Regions from separate parts of the Enterobacter adelaidei genome, predicted to be linked through region 2. Evidence: predicted binding sites of a transcription regulator. Region 2 holds the regulator's gene; each other region holds the start of a gene.
What was found. The regulator LexA, encoded in region 2, represses DNA repair genes until DNA is damaged. The targets are predictions, from matches to a motif close to TNCTGTATGTACATACAGNA.

Region 1 (3,734 bases), 1.2 Mb from region 2:
GATACCTTCATCAAATGCGAGCGTTACGGTGCGTCCGCGTGGTTTTTTCAAACCACGGGTTGCCATCAGGTAATAGCAGCGCCGATCGTGGTCGGCCAGATACACCGAACAGACCTCGGTCTCCATCGCAAGACAGATGTCAGTGACCAGAATGTTCAGCGCCTCATTGAGACGCGGAGCACTGGCCACCTTCTCGACTATTTCTCGCAAGCGGGTGAGCATGATTTGCGTAGCTTAACCTCTTTTACGTCGCCAGGCAGGTGCGCTCTGCGGCTTAGGGGGGATCTCCTGAAGCTGCATTACCACACTTGCGAACTCTTTCATCACCCTACGGTAAACATCGCGTTTAAATGACACGACCTGACGAACAGGATACCAATAGCTTACCCAGCGCCAACCATCAAACTCCGGCGTACTGCTGGTTTGCATATTGATGTCTGAATCGTTGCCCACCAACTGCAACAGAAACCACTTCTGTTTCTGGCCGATACAAACCGGCTTTGTGTCCCAACGCACCAAACGTTTCGGTAACTTGTAACGCAACCAGTTGCGGGTCGAAGCCAGGATGCGAACATCTTTTCGGCTTAAACCGACCTCTTCAAAAAGCTCCCGGTACATCGCTTGTTCTGGGGACTCTCCTGGATTGATCCCGCCTTGCGGGAACTGCCAGGAGTGCTGACCATATCGCCGGGCCCACATTACCTGGCCCTGACGATTACAAATTACTATTCCTACGTTCGGGCGGTAGCCATCGTCATCAATCACCGGACTACCCCAAACTAAACCTTATATATGAATGATTGTTTCACACTACAGGGAGGCGGTAAACCACTCTCTTACAGGCCTGCAACCTAATAACATTTGAATAACTCACAAATAAGTGCTGAGTTATAAACAGATAAGAGCCAGCAAAGGGATTTTTATTCACCTTTTCTGTGGATATAGTTGTGAAAAAGTGTCTGATTACCGATGAACAACCTCAATCCCCGTCAGCGCCCCGCTTTCATCAATATTATATAATGACATTATTTTCATGTAGTTAAGTGTGTTACCACAAACAAAACACAGAATAGCGTGACGATCATCACATCAGGGATCGTCGCGCTGATGAAAGATCGAACAGCGTCGGTTTTATCCACAGATTGTGCCAATAAGTTAGGCACAAATTGTCTGAAAATTCGATTTTCATCGCACGTCAAGGCTGTAAATTGAAACAGTAGTCAGGGTTATGCCCAGTTATCCCATTTTTCTGTGGATAACATGGTGTAAGATCCTGTTCATTGTCAGTGACCAGATTTGAACAACCGGTTTTTCTTCTCAGGTGAAACGATTTCAAACTAATAAAAAAACATATAAATCATACACATGGAATATTCGTACAGAAAAAGTTAAACTCTATCCACAGGGGACAATTTCTTCGTTTATTTTTTAATCAAAAGGTTATCTTCATGCATCCGCTTACACCCTTGCTTTCACCTCCATCCAGCGAAGGCCAGTTGCTCCAGCAGGCTCAACGCCTGGCTGGCTTTTCGCTGGGCGAGCTGGCGGCAATGGCCGGGATTCCGATCCCGAAGGATCTGAAACGGGATAAAGGCTGGACGGGCATGCTGCTTGAACTGTGGCTGGGTGCCAGTGCGGGGAGTAAACCAGAGCAAGATTTTGCGGCTCTTGGCGTAGAGTTAAAAACCATTCCCATAGACAGCCAGGGGAAGCCACTTGAGACCACCTTTGTCTGCGTTGCGCCATTAACCGGCAATACCGGTGTGACATGGGAAACCAGCCACGTTCGTCATAAGCTGAAACGCGTGCTTTGGGTACCGGTTGAAGGTGAACGCCACATTCCCCTGGCCGAGCGTCGCGTTGGTGCTCCGGTGCTCTGGAGCCCGAATGAAGAGGAGGAGCATCAATTGCGTCTGGACTGGGAGGAACTGATGGATATGATCGTTCTTGGCCAGGTAGAGCGCATCACAGCCCGACACGGGGAAGTGTTACAGCTGCGTCCGAAGGCAGCCAACAGTAAAGCGCTTACCGAGGCGATCGGTGCGCAGGGCGAGCCAATACTAACGTTACCGCGCGGCTTTTATCTCAAAAAGAATTTCACCGGTGCGCTGCTTGCACGCCATTTTTTACTGAAAACATAGTTTTTTACTCATTTTGAGAGATCCCAAACATAATCATCTGGTTTTTAAGATTTTACCGCTTCCTCCTGCCGGCATATCGGGTTAATACTACACTATGATTTGATACCAGCCAGGTGAGGACGATAACGATGAAAAAATGGGCAGTGTTAATTTCAGCAGTCGGCTTAGCGTTTGCAGTATCGGGCTGTAGCAGTGATTATGTCATGGCGACAAAAGATGGTCGGATGATCCTGACCGACGGCAAACCCGAAGTCGATGATGATACCGGTCTGGTCAGCTATCGTGACCAGGAAGGCAATAAAATGCAGATCAACCGCGACGAAGTCTCACAAATTATCGAGCGATAAACAGAGAGAGGTCAGTCACTTGCTGGCCTTTTTGATTTTTCTCTTCCCCTTTTGCTTCCCCTCTGCCATGTTTATATTCCTTTGTCGGGAAGTTCCTGACGCGGTCTACATGTCTATTGAAGGAAGCCGGCTATGCATTATCACCGTATCCCCCACAGCTCTCTGGAGATAAGCCAATTGGGGTTGGGCACGATGACATTTGGTGAACAAAACAGCGAAGCCGATGCCCATGCGCAACTCGATTATGCCGTCAGCCAGGGGATTAACCTGATTGATGTCGCAGAGATGTACCCTGTCCCCCCGCGTCCGGAAACACAGGGGCTTACCGAAACCTACGTCGGTAACTGGCTGACAAAACGTGGCAACCGTGAAAAGCTGGTCATTGCGTCGAAAGTCAGCGGCCCCGCACGTAATAACGATGCTGGGATCCGTCCAAATCAGATCCTCGATCGCAAGAATATCCGTGCCGCGCTCGATGCCAGCCTGAAGCGCCTGCAAACAGATTATCTCGACCTGTACCAGGTTCACTGGCCTCAGCGTCCAACAAACTGCTTTGGTAAACTCGGCTACAGCTGGAATGAGAGCGCCCCTGCCGTTACGCTACTGGAAACGCTGGAAGCGCTGACCGAGTGCCAGCGAGCGGGTAAAATCCGCTACATCGGCGTATCTAACGAAACGGCCTTTGGTGTGATGCGTTACCTACACCTGGCGGATAAACACGATCTGCCGCGTATCGTTACCATCCAGAATCCGTACAGCCTGCTTAATCGCAGCTATGAAGTGGGACTGGCCGAAGTGACGCAGTATGAAGAAGTGGAACTGCTCGCCTATTCCTGTCTCGGATTTGGCACGCTGACGGGGAAATACCTGAACAGCGCGAAACCGGCTGGCGCGCGTAATACCCTCTTTAGCCGCTTTACCCGCTACAGCGGCGAGCAGACGCAGAAAGCCGTTGCAGCCTATGTAGATATCGCGAAACGTCACGGTCTTGATCCGGCGCAGATGGCGCTGGCCTTCGTACGGCGTCAGCCGTTTGTTGCGAGCACCCTACTGGGCGCGACCACTATGGAACAGTTGAAAACCAACATTGAGAGTTTCCATCTGAACCTGAGTGAAGAGGTGTTAGCGGAGATTGAAGCGGTGCATCAGGTATATACATACCCGGCACCATAGCTGGACGCTTTTGCCGGGTGGCGGCTTCGCCTGACCCGGCAAAGAACTCAACGCCGACGCTGCCAGATCCACA
Region 2 (3,734 bases):
TAAAGGCCAGAGACAGGCCCCGCAACGAGAGGAAAACGGCCAACGCCAGCCACAAACCATGATTGCCAAGCCAGGGAAGCGTCAGCAGCGTCAGACCAAACCCTGCAGCTGCCACCGCCATACTGTTACGCATTTCGGCTCCGCGCGTAGCCCCAATGAACATGCCGTCCAGCAGATAACACCAGACACCGACCACCGGTAAGATCACCTGCCAGATGAGATAGTGGCTCGCCAGTTCACGCAGTGTGGGAAGTGAGGTGAGTAATGCAATGATCTGCTCGCCAAAAACGGCATAAACCAGCGCAAATGCCAGTGCCACCAGCCCTGACTGACGACAGGCTGCCCGCCAGACATCCTGAAGCTGCCCGCTTTCGCGCGCGCCGTACGCCTGCCCGGAATGTGCTTCCACAGCATAGGCAAAACCGTCCAGCGCGTAGGCGGTAAAGGTCAGCAGCGTCATCAATACGGCATTGACCGCGACGATGTCTGGCCCCAGCCGAGCCCCGAAAACCGTCAGCGCGCCAAAACAGAGCTGAAGGAGAAGTGAGCGCAGCATGATGTCACGGTTGAGTGCCAGCAGCTTACGGATATTGCCGCGCCATGCGGTTTTGAGTAGCGCAAGAGAGATCCCGCGCATCGCCAGCACGCGCCAGACCATCCACATACCGATGATAAAAGTCCCGTATTCGGCAATTGCCGTCGCCAGTGCAGCCCCCTGCACGTTCATATGCAGACCCATTACCAGCCAGACATCAAGCACAATGTTGAGAAGGTTTCCCACCACCAGCAAAATGACGGGCGCGCGGGCATACTGCACGCCCAGTAACCACCCCAGCAGAACCAGGTTAGCCAGTGATGCCGGCGCACTGAGCCAGCGAATTTCCAGGAAACGTTTCGCCTGCTCCAGCACCGCCTCGTTACCGCCAACGATGTGAAGCGCGAGGTCAATCAGGGGCGAGCGCAATACAACGATTAATACTCCCGCACCAAGCGCCAGAATGAGCGGCTGCACCAGCGCGCGGGCCAGGCGCAGCGGATCTCTGGCACCATACGCCTGTGCCGTGAGCCCGGTGGTACTCATGCGCAAAAAGAGCAGCAGCATAAACAGGAAGCTGGTTGCCGTCGCGCCAATCGCCACGCCGCCAAGATAAACAGGTGAATCCAGATGACCAATAACAGCAGTATCGACCAGACCCAGCAAGGGCACGGTAATATTGGAGAAAATCATCGGCAGTGCAAGACGCCACAATGCCTTATCTGATGCCGTCAGCAGTGACATGAAAAATACCGGGAGAGGTAAAGGAAGCAGGCTACAGCAACGCCGTAGCCTGTCAGGAAGAGATTACAGCCATTCGCCGTTGCGAATCACCCCTACTGCCAGCCCTTCGATAGAGAAGTTCTGTTCGCGAAGATCCACCACAATCGGGGAGAATTCGCTGTTTTCAGGCAGCAGCTGTACGGTATTACCCTGTTTTTTCAGACGCTTAACGGTCACTTCGTCATCAATACGCGCGACCACAACCTGGCCGTTTCGCACATCCTGCGTTTTGTGAACCGCAAGCAGATCACCGTCAAGAATACCGATGTCTTTCATCGACATGCCGCTTACGCGCAGCAGGAAATCAGCGCTCGGTTTAAACATCCCCGGATCGACCTGGTAGTGGCCTTCAATATGCTGCTGTGCCAGTAAAGGCTCACCGGCAGCAACACGCCCCACCAGCGGAATGCCCGTCTCTTCTTCCACCAGCAGGCGGATACCGCGTGACGCGCCCGAAACAATCTCAATCACGCCCTTACGCGCCAGCGCTTTCAGGTGTTCTTCGGCAGCATTCGGAGAACGGAAGCCCAGACGCTGAGCGATTTCCGCACGCGTGGGTGGCATACCCGTCTGGCCGATATGATCCCGGATGAGATCAAACACCTCTTGCTGCCTGGTCGTTAACGCTTTCATTCCGCCCCCTGGGTGTATATACAGTTATGCTGTGAGTATATACAGTCAAAGGCGATTTTGGAACCAAAAACTGCACAAAAAACCAGGGACTTAATTATTCCTCGAGGCTCATCGGAAATGTGACCAAAGCAGCGTGACCCAGGTAATGACCGCAGTAATAATCGCCAGCAACACGGCAGCGGAACCCATGTCTTTTGCCCGGCCAGAGAGCTCGTGGAAATCTGAGCCAATCCGGTCAACAACGGCCTCAATAGCGCTATTGAGAATTTCCACTATCATCACCAACAGTACGGAGCCGATCAGAAGAACGCGTGTTATTGCATCAATATCAAGGAAGCAGGCGATAATCACCGCGATGATAGCGGCGACGCCCTCCTGGCGAAAGGCGGCTTCATTGATCCACGCGGCACGGAAACCTTTCCAGGAATAGCCGGCGGCTTTGATGATTCGGGTTAACCCAGTGGTATTATTGGCCATTAAAAGAACCTTTTATTGGAAATAGCGTCAGTAACTAGAGTGGCAGCGCGTTTCGCTGCCGCCTGAAGTATGACGGGTAACAACAGAAATTTTGCGCGCTTTCTGTTATCCTTGCGCCGCAATTGCATTATTAACCAGAGGCTTTACATCGTTTATGTCCGGCTGGCCACGAATTTACTACAAATTACTTAATTTACCATTAAGCATCCTGGTAAAAAGCAAGTCTATCCCAGCAGAACCCGCGCTGGAATTAGGGCTCGATACGTCGCGCCCCATTATGTACGTTTTGCCTTATAACTCGAAGGCAGACTTACTGACGCTTCGCGCCCAGTGCCTGGCGCATGACTTACCTGACCCGCTTGAACCGCTAGAAGTTGACGGAACTCTGCTGCCGCGCTACGTGTTCATTCACGGTGGACCGCGCGTGTTTACCTATTACACGCCAAAAGAAGAGTCCATCAAGCTGTTCCATGACTATCTCGACCTGCACCGCAGCAATCCTGATCTGGATGTGCAGATGGTGCCAGTTTCGGTGATGTTTGGTCGTCGCCCGGGTCGTGAAAAAGGTGAAGAGAATCCACCGCTGCGCATGCTTAACGGCATCCAGAAGTTCTTCGCGGTCTCCTGGCTGGGACGCGACAGCTTTGTGCGTTTCTCCCCTTCCGTTTCGCTGCGTCGAATGGCGGACGAGCATGGCACCGACAAGATCATCGCGCAAAAACTGGCGCGCGTAGCGCGTATGCACTTCGCCCGTCAGCGCCTCGCTGCCGTTGGGCCGCGTCTCCCGGCGCGTCAGGATCTGTTCAACAAGCTGTTGGCCTCCAAAGCGATTGCCCGTGCCGTCGAAGACGAAGCACGCAGCAAGAAGATTTCACATGAGAAAGCCCAGCAGAACGCCATTGCACTGATGGAAGAGATTGCAGCGAACTTCTCTTACGAGATGATTCGTCTGTCCGATCGTATTCTCAGCTTTACCTGGAACCGTCTCTATCAGGGCATCAACGTCCATAACGCCGAGCGTGTACGCCAACTGGCGCATGATGGCCATGAAATTGTCTATGTCCCCTGCCACCGCAGCCACATGGACTACCTGCTTCTCTCCTATGTGCTTTATCACCAGGGGCTGGTACCGCCGCATATCGCGGCCGGTATTAACCTGAATTTCTGGCCAGCTGGCCCGATTTTCCGTCGACTGGGCGCCTTCTTTATTCGCCGTACCTTCAAGGGCAATAAGCTCTACTCCACGGTGTTCCGCGAGTATCTGGGTGAGTTGTTCAGCCGCGGATATTCCGTTGAGTACTTCGTG
Region 3 (3,734 bases), on a different replicon from region 2:
AAGCTGCGGCTGCAGACGATCTGCTGTTTCGTCGGTGGTGCTTCCTCAAGCGACATGCAGCTTTCCCCGTTCAGTTCGCGTACTGTTCGCTCGAGAACGACGGAGAAATTTTTGCGTATAAAGGCCGGGTTCGTCAGGGCCAGATCGAGCGCGGTCCTGATACCCAGTACATTAAGTTTGCGTGCAATACGGTTTCCCACGCCCCAGATCTCTTCGACCGGCTGCAGTGAAAGCAGTTTCCGCGTTCGCTGAGGATTCCCCCTGGTCAGGGCGAGCACACCACGAAACTGTTTCCACTCCTTTGAGGCCCACTGGGCAGATTTTGCCAGGGTTTTCGTCGGCCCGGCACCCACGCCGATGGTCAGACGGGTACAGTCATACACGTGCTGGCGCAGCTGCCGGCCGAAGTCCTCCAGGTCCATGCAGTGCTCAACGCCGGTCAGGTCGAGGAACATCTCGTCAATCGAATACTGTTCCACCCTTGGGGCCAGCTCCTCCAGGCAGCTCATCACGCGCGCTGACATCGAGGCATAAAGTTCATAGTTGCTTGAGAACGCGTATATTTTTTCCGGATACGTTTCGTTTTTCATCTGAAACCACGGCATGCCCATTTTGATCCAGGGCTTTGCCTCGGCACTTCTTGCGATAACGCAGCCATCGTTATTACTGAGCACCACAACCGGCTTTCCTTTCAAATCCGGGCGGAAAACACGTTCGCAGCTGGCATAAAAGCTGTTCACATCGGCCAGGGCAAACATCAGTACATCTCCCTCGGGCGGTGGATGATGTGCGTGACGACGCCAAAGATATCCAGATCGTCCGGGTCGGGATAAATCGGCGGCCAGGCGGCGTTCATTGGCTGCAGCGTCAGTCGTGGCGTCAGCAGAAGCCGTTTAACCGTAAACTCCCCCTGCACACTGGCCACAACAATATCGCCGTGCCGGGGCTTCTCTGCACTGTCCACAACCAGCAGATCGCCATTGTAAAGGCTGCCGTCGGACATGCTGTCACCGCTGGCACGGAGATAGTAAGTCGCGCTTGGGTGCCGTATGCAGTAATCATGGAGATCCAGGTCGGACTCGACATAGTCAGCGGCAGGGCTCGGAAAACCGCAGCTGGCCAGGTCTGCAAACAACGGATGGGCCTGTGGCGGGAGTGCTTTCCCGGTGCTGAAAAGCTGCAGTTTCATCTTTCCTCCTGACGTCTAAATATACTGGTTATGCATACAGTATATTTAACAGCGTGAGGATAATCCAGATCACCTGCTTCATGAACAGGGTGAGTAACCTAAGTTACTCAAAATGCTATTTAATATCATTATGGGACATTTAAATTACTCATAATGAGAAGTATGGCTTTTATTTTGCCATTTTGCTCTTATAATATGTATCAAATTGAGTTTAATTGACGGAGCATAATGATGAATATTTACTGCGATGATGGTTCAACTAATGTTAAGCTGGCATGGTTTGAAGGAAACGAGCTGCAGACCCGGGTTTCTGCTAACTCCTTCCGGCATGGCTGGAAAGTGGCGGAATTCAGTGCCGCAACGTTCAACTATCAGGTGGGCACGCTGAAATACACCTGGGACAGCGTCAGCCGGGATGCCATCCCGACAACAAACGTGGAATACCAGTACGGTGATCTCAACCTGCTGGCCGTGCATCATGCCCTGCTGAACAGCGGACTTGAGCCGCAGCCGGTGAGCCTGACCGTGACGCTGCCCCTGAGCGAGTATTATGACGGGGACTGCCAGCGGAACGAGGAGAACATCCGACGCAAACGAGAAAACCTGATGCGTGAGCTGGTTCTGAATAAGGGCAGGGCATTTACCGTAACGGACGTGAAGGTGATGCCTGAATCACTGCCGGCGGCGTTCTCCCGTCTCGCGGAGCTGAAGCCCGGACCCGCTGAGACCACCCTGATTATCGATCTCGGCGGAACCACGCTCGATGCCGGCGTGATTGTCGGACAGTTTGATGATATCAGTGCGGTACACGGCAATCCGTCTGTCGGCGTGTCACAGGTCACCCGCGCAGCTGCAGGCGCGCTGCGGGCTGCAGACAGCGAAACCAGCGCGCTTATTGCTGACACGGTCATCCGCAACCGCAATGATCGTCAGTATCTGCAGCGAGTGATCAACGATGCCGGAAAAATTGACGATGTTCTGAACAAAATTACAGAGGCAATCACTTCCCTGGGCGCGCGTGTCACCAGTGAGCTGACGGTCTTCAGGAGCGTTAACCGGGTATTCCTGGTCGGGGGAGGGGCATCCCTCATTGAAGAGGCTATACGTCAGGCCTGGCCTCTGGCTCCTGACCGTATCGAGGTTATCGGCGATCCGCAGCTGGCGCTGGCCAGAGAGATTGCCCTTTACAATAAAGAGGACTAAACGTGCCGGACGGCCAGTATTCTTTCTATCTGCACAGCGACGATCGCACCGACATCACGGCGATGGCGACCATCAGCACCATCTCACAGCCCCTGCGCGGTGACTTCATTCGGACCGCCGCCACCGCCGGGGCGGTGATGTACCAGACGGATGCCCGTTTACCGGCGCTGATCCCGGTGTTCTTTGACGGACATCTGAGTGCCATCCGGCTTTGTGCCGTGATGGCGCTGGTATCCGGCACCTGGTCTTCACTCTCAGGGCTTCCTGATGAGCCTGATGGTGGCGTGGCTGCTCTGGCCATGTCACCGGAGACGGAATACCAGCGCCGGCGTTACACCCTGACGCTTCAGGATGACCGGAGCAGTGAACGGGTTGAGCGTGTGCTGACGGGCGTGTCATCCCGCCTGCGCGGAGAGCTGCTGAGAAACCTGATTATCACCGGTCTGGCCCTGCATACGACCGCACCGGAGCTGCCGCGTCTGCTGGCCAGTATGCCGGTACCGCCCGGCACGGTCAGCGAGCTGCAGGTTCTGGTTCAGCAGATGGCTGGTACGGCTGACGTGAGTATGGCTGCAGTGCCGGAGAACCCAGCGGAGCCTGCCGCACCGGTATCCGCTGAAGCGACCAGCATAAAGAAAAATATGCGCCGGGCATTCGGAGACTAAGCATGTCAGTGATTAAACAAAAAGCAGTGCAGTGCATTCATAACTTTCTGCGCGCCCGGAACGTGCCTGAATCTCAGTGGCCGGAACGGGTCAAAAAGACCGGCAGGGGAATGATACTGGCAGGCGTGGCCGTCGTGGTTCCTGGCGTTCTGGTTGATAACATCTCACTGCCGGTGACAATCGCGATGCAGGTCTGCTATGCCTCACTGATCGGCCTCGGGGTTCTCCTGGCGTTTGACGAGAAAAAACCAGAGGGGCGGGGATGAATATGAACATTAACCTGAAAGAAACAGTATGCAGCTTGAAGAACTGACAGGAGACGAACGTACGCTGGTCGTTGTGGCACTGCAGGCGTTGTTCCGCGAGAGATTATCCGCATCAAATGCCGTCTTTACGGTATGTAGCCTGTCCGGAAAAGAGCAGCCGCCGGAAGATATTTTTGGGCTGCGTGAAGTAGAGGATGCGCTGAGACGTATTGGTGCAGCTCCTGCGCGTTAAATCCGGTCCCGTACACTTCAGAAAAAAACGGCAGGGTGACATCTCATCCCTGCCGTCAAAACTAAACGCTTAATTTTTCGGCGATTATAATGTATTGTTTTGTGATGTAAATCACATTTTAATTTAATGTGAAATTTTTCCTCCGCTTTACATCTCCCGTAAAAAATTACCCGCCGTGC
Region 4 (3,734 bases), 540 kb from region 2:
TGCTTATCAGTAAAATGTTTGTGAAGTGTACCAGATTGGACGCGTTTGCCCTACGATTCAACCACCGCGAAACAAACGCGTCGGCTGCTCATCTGGCGATAATTCCGCTGCTAAATCGTTGTCTTCACTGTTTGTCATTTGTTCAGCACTGCCTTCACGCAGGCGGAACTCCTCGTCCTGCGACGTGGCCTGTTCAACCAGTTCCGGATTAATCTCGCGTTTTACTTCGACGCCCAGACTACGGAATGCCTCAGCTTGTGCCAGTAAGTTGCCACGTCCGGAGGAGAGTTTTTTCATTGCCTGACGGTAGTTATCCTGCGCGCGGTCAAGGCTTTGCCCGACCGAGGACATATCGTCCACGAACAGACGCATTTTGTCGTACAGCTTGCTGGCTCGATCGGCAATCTGTTGCGCATTGCGGCTCTGGTGTTCATAGCGCCACAGGTTCGCAATGGTTCGCAAGGCCACCAGCAACGTGGTCGGGCTGACCAGCATAATGTTATTTTTCAACGCTTCGGTGATCAGTTCAGGCTGCCTGTCGAGTGCCAGCAGGAAGGCCGGTTCAACCGGAATGAACATCAGCACGTAATCCAGTGAGCGCAGGCCCGGCAGTTGCTGGTAGTCTTTTCTGCCGAGCAGACGGATATGGTTACGCACGGAAGCAATATGCTCCTGCAATGCCGACTCTCGGGTGTAATCATCTTCCGCATTAAAGTAGCGCTCATATGCCACCAGCGTCATTTTGGCGTCGATGACAACGTCTTTGCCCTGAGGCAGACGCACTATGACATCGGGCTGCATGCGCGAGCGAGCATCATTTTCGATGCTGACCTGAGTCTCATACTCATAACCTTCACGCAGGCCTGAGGCCTCGAGCACGCGGGTCAGGACCACTTCCCCCCAGTTTCCCTGGGTTTTGTTATCCCCTTTCAGCGCGCGAGTCAGGTTGACCGCCTCCTGTGCCATCTGTGCATTCAGTTGCTGAAGATTGCGAATCTCATGCGCCAGCGTGTGCCGCTCGCGAGCCTCCTGACCAAAACTGTCCTGCACCTGACGACGAAAACCGTCCAGCTGTTCACGCAGGGGCGTCAGAAGGCTGTTCAGGCTCTGGCGATTCTGTTCATCAACGCGGCGGTTGCTGTGCTCGAAAATGCGGTTGGCGAGGTTTTCAAACTGTTCGCTGAGGCGTTGCTCGCTGTTGATCATCTGGCGGATTTTGTCTTCCGCATGCAGCTGGGTGGATTCGAGACGGGTGGTCACTTCGCGGAGATCAGCTTCCAGCGAGGTGTTGATATCCCGCAGGTTGCGTAGTTCGTTGTTGAGCAACTCGCACTCATCGCGCCAGTGCTCGCTCAGAGCAAGTTGCTGTTTTGCCGCGCTTAAATCGGCGACTATCTCTTCTCGCTCGGCCAGTTGGTCGGCCTTCTGCTGTGCATGCTGGTAGCTGGAAATGAGCCAGCCAATCCCTAAGCCCACCAGCGCAATCACCGCGTAAATCAGGATCGAGATATCCACAATGCCCCCTGCATCAACGTATTACCCGCACAAAATAGAATTGTGCTGTATAAACGTCCAGTTTGAAAGGGTTTTCCTGCGAGGCGCTACGCAAAAAATAAAGGCCGAACGTGTCGGCCTTTTATTGTATGCAGAAGAGAGGACTAGATCAGGCGACGCGCCGCTTCAACCACGATTTTCACAGCATGACTTTCAGTCTGCTTCATGGTTTCGGCATTCGGGATCTCCTGCTGCGTACGGTTGACGATAACGCCCGCCACCATACCGGCACGCAGACCCTGGCTTGCGCACATGGTCAGCAGCGTGGCGGATTCCATTTCGTAGTTCATCACGCCCATGGACTGCCACTCTTCCATAGAACCTTTGAAACGGCTCACCACGCGACCAGAGAAGGTGTCATAGCGCTCCTGGCCTGGGTAGAAAGTATCGGAAGAGGCAGTTACACCCACGTGCGTGGTCGCGCCCACAGATTTCGCCGCTTCAACCAGCGCAGTGGTACATTCGAAGTCTGCCACTGCCGGGAATTCCATTGGCGCGAAGTGCAGGCTTGCCCCGTCCAGACGCACAGATGCGGTGGTGACCAGCACGTCACCGACATTGATATGCGGCTGAATAGCGCCGGTGGTACCGATACGCAGGAAAGTACGAATGCCCAGTTGCGCCAGCTCTTCAACAGCAATGGAGGTCGACGGGCCACCGATACCGGTAGAACACACGATCACGGCTTTGCCATCCAGCTCTGCACGCCAGGTGGTGAATTCACGATGGGCTGCCAGCTTAACCGGCTTATCCATCAGCGCGGCGATCTTTTCCACACGCTCAGGATCACCCGGGACGATAGCGAGCGTAGCCCCTTGTAAATCGTTTTTGGTGAGGCCGAGATGAAAAACATCAGACTTAGACATAGGTGACTCCTCTGTGGGTCGGTTAGTCAGAAGAAGTAAAATGGTACTTTACAGAAGCAATACGCATAATTTCGTGATGCACTTCACCATGAATGAAAATGATTGCAGTAAATTTCCATGAAAAAGTGATTTACATCACATTAACAAGTTATATCGTGGTGTGCTGCACAAAAGATAGACCGTTTAAGGCACTGTGGGTTGTTAACCTGGTGTCTATATTTACCTTTGCGCTAACTCATTGGTACGGAGAATGCCATGACTGAAAAAATCGGTTTTGCACCTGCTGCAGCCCCGCATGCTTCAACCATCGTTTCAACGCCCGAAGAGGCCATAACGGCGGGTGAGACCTCCATCCCCTCGCAGGGGGATAATATGCCGGCTTACCACGCGCGGCCAAAATCGGCAGAGGGTCCGCTGCCCATCGTCATTGTGGTTCAGGAAATTTTTGGTGGTCACGAACATATCCGCGACCTCTGCCGCCGACTGGCGCTGGAAGGGTATCTGGCCGTTGCGCCAGAGCTCTACTTCCGTCAGGGCGATCCGAACGACTACAGCGATATTCCAACATTGCTCAGCAACCTGGTCAGCAAAGTCCCTGACGCGCAGGTCATGGCCGATCTCGACCACGTTGCCAGTTGGGCAGCACGTAACGGCGGTGATGCACATCGTCTGATGGTGACGGGTTTCTGCTGGGGAGGGCGTATCAGCTGGCTGTATGCCGCCCATAACCCGCAGCTCAAAGCCGCTGTCGCCTGGTACGGCAAACTGGTGGGTGAAAAAACGCTGAATTCACCGAAACATCCGGTTGATATCGCCACCGAGTTGAATGCCCCCGTGTTAGGGCTTTACGGCGGTCAGGACACCGGTATTTCGCTGGATTCGGTAGAAACCATGCGCCATGCGCTCCGCGCGGCAAATGCGAAGGCGGAGATCGTGGTATACCCGGATGCCGGGCATGCATTTAATGCCGACTATCGTCCGAGTTATCACGAGGAATCTGCAAAAGACGGATGGCAGCGAATGCTGGCGTGGTTCAGCCAGTACGGCGGTAAAAAAGGGTAAAAGCAAAAAGCCCGGCGGCGATGACGCCTTACCGGGCCTACAACTTATTACGCCTGACGCAAATTCTGCGCCGCCTGCACCATGTTCGCCAGTGCAGCGCGGGTTTCCGGCCAGCCGCGGGTTTTCAGTCCGCAGTCCGGGTTCACCCACAGACGCTCTGCCGGAATGCGCTGGGCCGCTTTTTTCAGCAGAGCTTCGATCCACTCCACGCTCGGCACGTTCGGAGAGTGAATGTCGTACACCCCCGGTCCT

Region 1: the regulator LexA is predicted to act here: its motif matches at 1,200-1,219, upstream of mutH (DNA mismatch repair endonuclease MutH).
Region 3: the regulator LexA is predicted to act here: its motif matches at 1,212-1,231, upstream of umuD (translesion error-prone DNA polymerase V autoproteolytic subunit).
Region 4: the regulator LexA is predicted to act here: its motif matches at 1,559-1,578, upstream of rmuC (DNA recombination protein RmuC).

What each region holds. Positions count from the first base shown of each region.
Region 1 covers NZ_CP154353.1:3,770,021-3,773,754, forward strand. The annotation lists gene ptsP (phosphoenolpyruvate--protein phosphotransferase) at 1-222, opposite strand, end outside; gene rppH (RNA pyrophosphohydrolase) at 235-765, opposite strand; gene mutH (DNA mismatch repair endonuclease MutH) at 1,449-2,141, shown strand; gene AAHF05_RS18310 (YgdI/YgdR family lipoprotein) at 2,270-2,488, shown strand; gene AAHF05_RS18315 (NADP(H)-dependent aldo-keto reductase) at 2,621-3,661, shown strand; gene lplT (lysophospholipid transporter LplT) at 3,709-3,734, opposite strand, start outside.
Region 2 covers NZ_CP154353.1:306,999-310,732, reverse strand. The annotation lists gene dinF (MATE family efflux transporter DinF) at 1-1,279, opposite strand, end outside; gene lexA (transcriptional repressor LexA) at 1,343-1,951, opposite strand; gene AAHF05_RS01500 (diacylglycerol kinase) at 2,060-2,428, opposite strand; gene plsB (glycerol-3-phosphate 1-O-acyltransferase PlsB) at 2,583-3,734, shown strand, end outside.
Region 3 covers NZ_CP154356.1:79,360-83,093, reverse strand. The annotation lists gene AAHF05_RS24995 (Y-family DNA polymerase) at 1-758, opposite strand, end outside; gene umuD (translesion error-prone DNA polymerase V autoproteolytic subunit) at 758-1,189, opposite strand; gene parM (plasmid segregation protein ParM domain-containing protein) at 1,421-2,392, shown strand; gene AAHF05_RS24980 (plasmid partitioning/stability family protein) at 2,395-3,057, shown strand; gene AAHF05_RS24975 (hypothetical protein) at 3,060-3,323, shown strand; gene AAHF05_RS24970 (hypothetical protein) at 3,352-3,555, shown strand.
Region 4 covers NZ_CP154353.1:4,405,992-4,409,725, forward strand. The annotation lists gene rmuC (DNA recombination protein RmuC) at 58-1,515, opposite strand; gene udp (uridine phosphorylase) at 1,659-2,420, opposite strand; gene AAHF05_RS21440 (dienelactone hydrolase family protein) at 2,676-3,482, shown strand; gene metE (5-methyltetrahydropteroyltriglutamate--homocysteine S-methyltransferase) at 3,530-3,734, opposite strand, start outside.